Regions from separate parts of the Alcaligenes sp. GW821-FHT11D07 genome, predicted to be linked through region 2. Evidence: riboswitches for the same ligand, from Rfam matches in the RefSeq annotation. Region 2 holds a riboswitch; the other holds the start of a gene.

Region 1 (3,523 bases), 380 kb from region 2:
CCGCTGGCGCTGGACGGCCACGGCCTTGGTTGCCTTATGGCTGTTCTTCACAGTCATCGTGCCTATCGTGGGGGTGGTGTTGCGTGCTTTCGTGTCTAACTGGGGGATAGGCATTTCGCTGTTTGACGTGCTTTCTCTGGACGCATTCAGGCAAGTGTTCGGGCAAGCCAATCTTTTGCGCGCCATCATGAACTCGATCGCCATTGGTGTGATCGGCGGAGCGGTCGCCGTGGCCTGCTACACCTTTATTGGATTGGCCATGCACCGCAAGCCCGACGGCATCACACGCTTTTTGGATTACAGCGTGCTGGTACCACGCGCGGTGCCCGGTTTGCTGGCCGGTTTGGCGTTCTTATGGATGTTCCTGTTTGTACCCATGTGGCTGGACCAGTCCCTGGAAAACGGCTGGCTATCCGTTCTGCCCATGTCCGAATGGTTGCGTGGCGCCGTCGTCGGCCCCTTGCGCGCCCTGCGCAGCACTATCTTCAGCGTCTGGCTGGCTTATAGCGTGGTGTGGATGGCCTACGGTTTACGCCTGATTTCTTCCACCCTGCTGCAAGTGGGGCCGGAGCTGGAGGAAGCAGCACGCAGCACCGGTGCTCGCCCCGGCCAAGTGACCCGCCAAATTACCTTGCCTTTGGCGAAGTTTGGCCTGATCGGATCGTGGTTGCTGATGTTCCTGATCTTCGAACGGGAATACTCCACGGGCGTCTATTTGCTGACGCCCGGAACAGAAACTATTGGTTCCATGCTGGTCTCTTTATGGGCCACCGGTGCTATCGACATTGTGGCCGCCCTGTCCTTTATCAATATCGTGCTAGTGGTCATTGGCCTGACCATCGCATTGCGCTTCGGAGTGAAACTACGATGACCGAGCTGACTGTAGACAATATCCATCTGGCCTATGATCGCAACCCCGTGCTTAAAGGGGTGTCCATGAGCCTGAACAAAGGTGAAGTAGTATCCCTGCTGGGTGCTTCAGGCAGTGGCAAGACCACCTTGCTGCGCGCCGTGGCGGGTTTGGAACAACCCTCCCAGGGACGGATTGCCATCAACGACCAAGTTCTGTACGACTCCCAGGCGCGTCTGGATCTGCCTGCCGAAGATCGTAATCTGGGTCTGGTGTTCCAGTCCTATGCCCTGTGGCCCCACATGACGGTGCAGGAAAACGTCGCCTACCCCTTGACGCTGCGTAAGGTCAACAAAGCAGACAGCCGCCAAAAAGTAGACGCCATTTTGGATCAATTAGGTTTGAAGGGCTTGGGGGAGCGTTATCCCAGCCAGTTGTCCGGTGGGCAGCAACAGCGCGTGGCTATTGCCCGTGCCCTGGTTTACAACCCGCCTGTGATTTTGCTGGATGAGCCCCTGTCCAATCTGGATGCCAAGCTGCGCGAAGAGGCTCGTGTATTTCTGCGCGAGCTGATTGTGGAGATGGGCCTGTCGGCCCTGATGGTTACCCACGATCAGGCCGAGGCCATGGCCATTTCTGATCGCATCTTGCTGCTAAATGGCGGCAATATCGAACAGGAAGGCACCCCGCAAGAGGTCTACAGCTCGCCCAAATCCCTGTACACCGCCGAGTTCATGGGGTCCAACAACCGCTTGCAAGGCACGGTCAGCGAGCAACGCGATCAGCAAACCCGCTTGAGCGGGCCCGGCTGGGAGTTGTGGGGCCACGCGGGCGCAACCTTGACGCCCGGCCAACAGGCAACGGCGGTGATCCGGGTGGAGCAAGTGCAACTAAATAGCCAGCCCGGCCCCAACACTCTGCCTATGCAACTGTCTACCAGCATGTATCTGGGCGACAAATGGGAGCACGTGTTTCGCATGAGTGATCCCTCCGCAGGCACTTTGCGTGCTTTCGGACCGGAGCCTATACCGGGTGGCCTGCATCACTTGCAGATTCCGGCCTCCAAATTGTGGATTTACCCATCGTAGATCCGCTCTACCACCAAGAGCCGCTGGACCCGGCTCTTGGTTTACCCTGATTGCAAACTTTTGTAAGCACAGCTAATGTAGTCGCGTCATTGCAGGCGGTATGAAAGAGACCTGTTCAGTCAGGCGCCGACGGAGCAACCACCCCGGAATCTCTCAGGCAAAAGGATCGTACCAGCCCGACACTCTGGAGAGCGGCGCACGGCGCCCACCGAAGGAGCCCAGCCCATTAAAGGCTGGATAAACTCTCAGGTCACAGGACAGATGGGGTATTGCCACTATTGGGTGGCAATTCACCTGTCAGGAGCCTGTTATGTCGCATATTGCCGTCATTGGTGCCGGTATTTCCGGAATCACCACCGCCTACGCCCTTAGCCTGAAAGGCTACCAAGTCACCGTTATCGACCGTTTGCGTTACCCCGCAATGGAAACCTCCTTTGCCAATGGTGGGCAGCTTTCCGCTTGCAACGCCGAGGTCTGGAACAGCCGTGGCACGATTCTGAAGGGCTTGAAGTGGATGATGCGCAAAGACGCCCCACTGCTGTTCAATCCCAAACCCAGCTGGCACAAATACAGCTGGATGGCCCAGTTTGTGGGCGCCATCTCCGGCTACGAACGCAACACTGTTGAAACGGTGAAGCTGGCCATCACGGCGCGCGAAAACCTGTATCAGTGGGCCAAAGACGAAAACATCGACTTTGACCTGGAACAGCGCGGCATTTTGCACATCTACCACACCGCAGGTGGCTTTGAGTCTGGCAAGAAAGTCAGCCAGCTACTGCACAAGGGTGGTCTGGAGCGCCGCACGGTCACCAACGATGAAATCCACCAGATCGAACCTGCCCTGCAAGGCACGTACTACGGTGGCTTTTTCACCCCGTCGGACGCCACGGGCGACATACATAAATACACCCGTGGTCTAGCAGCCGCTTGCGCCAAGCGAGGCGTGAAATTTCTGCAAGACACGGACGTATTGGGGATTGATTGCGGCCCACCGCATCGCATCCAGCTGCGTACCGGCGAAGGCGCAGAGGCTCATACTCATACCCTGTCCGTGGATGCGCTGGTCGTGTGCGCCGGGGTAGGCAGCCGCCATCTGGCTCACCTGCTGGGCGACTATATCAATATCTACCCTGTTAAAGGCTATTCGATCTCTGCCTACCTGGATTCACCCGAAAGCCAGGCAGCCGCCCCTTGGGTCAGCCTGCTGGACGAAGAGGCCAAGATCGTGACCAGCCGTCTGGGCAAAGATCGCCTGCGTGTGGCCGGTACCGCGGAGTACAACGGTGGCAACAAGGATATTCGTGCCGACCGTATCGCCCCGTTGACCAATTGGACCCGTCGCAACTTTCACGATGCGGCCACTGACCGCGTCGTGCCATGGGCTGGTTTGCGCCCCATGATGCCGGACATGATGCCGCGCGTAAAAGCTGGCAGCCGCCCTGGCGTGTACTACAACACCGGCCACGGCCACTTGGGCTGGACCTTGTCTGCCGCCACTGCTGAAATCATCACCGAGGTGATTGCTCAGCACGAACGCCAGTCTGCACCTGCTCAATTTGCCACCAGTCCGGCAGCAACTGCTGCA
Region 2 (3,523 bases):
GCCCTCCGCCAGCCAGGCCTCCAGCCCACCTTCTAAAGGGCGAACCCGGCTATATCCACTTTGCAGCAAGCGCTTGGATACCAAGGCGGCAGACACCTCATTGGGGCAATCGCAATACACAATGATTTCACCATCGGCAATCGCCCCCAGGACCGCCTCTCCCAAGGACAAGGCGATAGCCCCCGGAATGCGTCCCTGCGCCTGAACAAAGGGTGGGCGCACATCCACAATCACGGGTGGCGTGTCCGATGCCATCATCTGACGCAGCTCCTTCACACTGACCCGCTCCATACATAAAGACTTGATAAAGCGCTGCCGCTGCCACCACTTTCTGGCAACGAACAAAGCCAGGCCTAGTGCAAGCAGTAAACCGCCCGCCACACCCAGGCTAACAAGCACACTTAACAACTCATCGACCGCCGAGCTGAACAAAGAGCCCAGAAACACTGCCGAGCCCGACCAGATCGCGGCACCGATAATGTCGTAGAGCAAAAAACTGCGTCTGCGAGTGCCCACCGTACCGGCCAAAACACTGGCAATTGAAGCGAAGCCGGGAATGAATTTAGCCACCATCAGGGACGGCGCACCCCACCGCATATAAATGGATTCGGTCTGCCGGATACAGGAGTCAGGGGATAAGGAAATCTTGCACAACAAGGCCAGCAACCTGCCGCCATAACGCCTTCCGGCCAGATACCAGCCATAGTCCGCAATCATCGCCCCCAGAACCGCCACACCCAGTAAGCCCCACAAACTGTAGCCGCCCGATTCATGCAAAGCGCCGGTTACGACCAGCACGGGATAGGCCGGTATGGGCGCACCGGCCTGCTCAATCAGTACATTGAAAAACACGATCAGCAGACCGTGCTCTTCAATCAATTTCAAAATGGTTTCGATCATAAGAAGGAGCAGAAAAAAGAGTGCCCTGGAAGCGGCTATTGTAAGCCCGCTAAGCAAGGCTTTCATTTTGCCGCCCTGCCGGCTCTGGGTCATTTAAATAGGCAAGGATGTACAGGTTAACGATAGTAGTCATCGCTTTTTGCCTGTCTATACAATAGCTGCGTCAATAACGGTTCAGGTGAGAGTCTTCACTTGGATGAAGCGCCGACGGAGCAACGACCCCGGAATCTCTCAGGCAAAAGAATCTTGAACCCTTGACGATCTGGAGAGAGGCACAGCAGTGCCCACCGAAGGGGACCATCACCTGCTGATGGATAAGCTCTCAGGTAAACGGACAGAGGGGGTACAGAGGCCATATGACCTCTGTTCACTCTTTCGTCCGGAGCATGTCTATGACCTGATAGTCAGGCGCCTTTAATCGGCAGCCTGGCGCACCCTTTATACCCACCCCATTTCTATTCGCACACAGAGCTGTTTTGACGTTTATTGCGTCAAAACCAGGAGGACTGCTGTGCGCTACTACTTTATATAGATCGGCATCAAAAAAACCGTTCTTAAGGACGGGTTGTGCCCTTTGTTTTCTCGCAGCACAGTCATAATTACGCATTTGAACGAAAAAAAAACCTAGGAGAACAGTGTGTCTCAGCAACATTCATCTGGACTGCAGCGCTCGTTGAAAAACCGGCACCTGCAACTGATAGCCATTGGAGGCGCTATCGGTACAGGGCTATTTATGGGATCAGGCCGCACCATCAGCCTGGCCGGACCTTCGGTCTTGTTTACGTACATGATCATTGGGTTCTTTCTGTTTTTTGTTATGCGGGCAATGGGGGAGTTGCTCCTGCATAACTTGGAATACAAGTCTTTTGTTGACTTCTCGGCCGACATTCTGGGCCCCACCATGGGCTACTTTTTGGGCTGGAGCTATTGGTTTTGCTGGGTGGTGATTGGTATTGCGGACATCGTGGCCATTACCGGCTACACGCAATTTTGGTGGCCGGACATTCCGCTATGGTTGCCGGGCCTGGCATGCATTGCCTTTTTGCTGCTGTTCAACCTGCTGTCGGCCAAGCTGTTTGGCGAGCTGGAGTTCTGGTTTGCTTTGGTCAAAATCATCGCCATTGTGGCTCTGATCGGTGTGGGCGCGTATCTGCTCTTCACGGGGTTCGTGGGCCCAACCGGCGAGAAAGCCAGCATTACCCATCTGTGGGATCGCGGCGGTATGTTCCCCAATGGTCTGGGCGGTTTCTTTGCCGCGTTCCAGATCGCCATCTTTGCCTTTGTAGGGATTGAGCTGGTCGGTACCGCGTCTGCTGAAACCGCTGATCCGGCCAAGAACCTGCCCAAAGCCATCAACAAGATTCCCGTTCGCGTGATTGTGTTTTACGTGCTGGCACTGACAGCCATCATGACTGTCACCCCTTGGGATATTGTTGCGCCCAACAAGAGCCCGTTTGTGAATATGTTCTTGCTAATCGGTGTGGGTGCGGCAGCAGCCATCATCAACTTTGTGGTGCTGACCTCCGCGCTGTCTTCCGCCAATAGCGGCATGTTCTCGACAGGCCGCATGTTGTACGGTCTGTCCAAAAACAAGCTGGCTCCTGAAGCCTTCAGCCAACTGTCGCGTAACGGTACCCCCCGCAACGGCCTGATCTATTCATGCGCTCTTTTGCTGTCCAGCCTGTTCCTGCTTTACGCCGAAGGCGACGTGATGCGGGTGTTCACCATCGTGACTACCGTAGCCAGCATTTGCTTTATTTTTGTGTGGGCTGTGATTCTCATCACCTACCTGAAATACCGCCGTGTCCGCCCCGAGGCACACGCTGCATCCGCCTACAAAATGCCTTTTGGCATTCCCATGTGCTATGCCACCTTGGCCTTCTTCGCCTTCGCGCTGTATCTGTTCAGCCAAGAAGAAGAAACCTTGATTGGCCTGGTTGCCACGCCATTCTGGTTCCTGGCACTGTTTATCTGCCTGCCTTTCTACAAGAAGCGCATGAAGAAAGACCTGGCCTTGGGTCTGGCGGCGCAAAGCGTACGCTAAGTAATTGATGTACTCGGCGCGGCCCTACAAAGAGCCGTGCCGCCGCAGCTGGGTCTGGCCTTGTTCTACACAACTTGGCTGGCACACACTGGCAACACTCCAATCCGCTGCTCTTGAGCAGCAAACCTGGAACGAGGCTGGAGCCCGGATGCAAAAAGCCACCCAAACGGGTGGCTTTTTTATGCCCATTAGATAGCAGAAGATCAGGCGTTCAGGGCCTGCATCTGCCGCTGGTTTAAAACTGATAACGCATATTCAAGGTGAAGTTTCTTGGCGTCCCCCAGGAATATTGAATACGCCCAAAGTCACGCAAGCCAGCCATGTATTTTTTGTCGAATACGTTGTTCACGTTCGCCCCCAGGCTCAGATGTTTGTTCACCTGATACCGAGCCATCACATCAAACAGCCAGTAGGAAGGCTGATCCAGCAAACGGGCCGAGGCCTTGCTTTGCCAGCGCGCCGCCACACCCACAGACACACCGGGCAAAGCCTGCGCAAAACGATAGCTGCTGGCAATCTTGAACTGGTGCTTGGGCACAATGTCCGTTGTCTTCAAGCTGCTGCTGTTTTGTACGTAGC

The links. A riboswitch is a leader RNA that binds a small molecule or an ion and turns the genes downstream of it on or off. The one in region 2 is predicted to bind glycine.
Region 1: linked by a shared signal. The riboswitch ahead of AC1RSM_RS06145 (D-amino acid dehydrogenase) and the one ahead of AC1RSM_RS07925 (amino acid permease) in region 2 are both predicted to bind glycine.

The regions. Positions count from the first base shown of each region.
Region 1 is NZ_JBXART010000001.1:1,326,972-1,330,494, forward strand. Features, by position in the region: gene AC1RSM_RS06135 (ABC transporter permease) at 1-871, shown strand, start outside; gene AC1RSM_RS06140 (ABC transporter ATP-binding protein) at 868-1,938, shown strand; glycine riboswitch at 2,030-2,117, shown strand; glycine riboswitch at 2,122-2,200, shown strand; gene AC1RSM_RS06145 (D-amino acid dehydrogenase) at 2,249-3,523, shown strand, end outside.
Region 2 is NZ_JBXART010000001.1:1,708,748-1,712,270, forward strand. Features, by position in the region: gene AC1RSM_RS07920 (rhodanese-like domain-containing protein) at 1-897, opposite strand, end outside; glycine riboswitch at 1,068-1,157, shown strand; gene AC1RSM_RS07925 (amino acid permease) at 1,538-2,944, shown strand; gene AC1RSM_RS07930 (TonB-dependent siderophore receptor) at 3,180-3,523, opposite strand, start outside.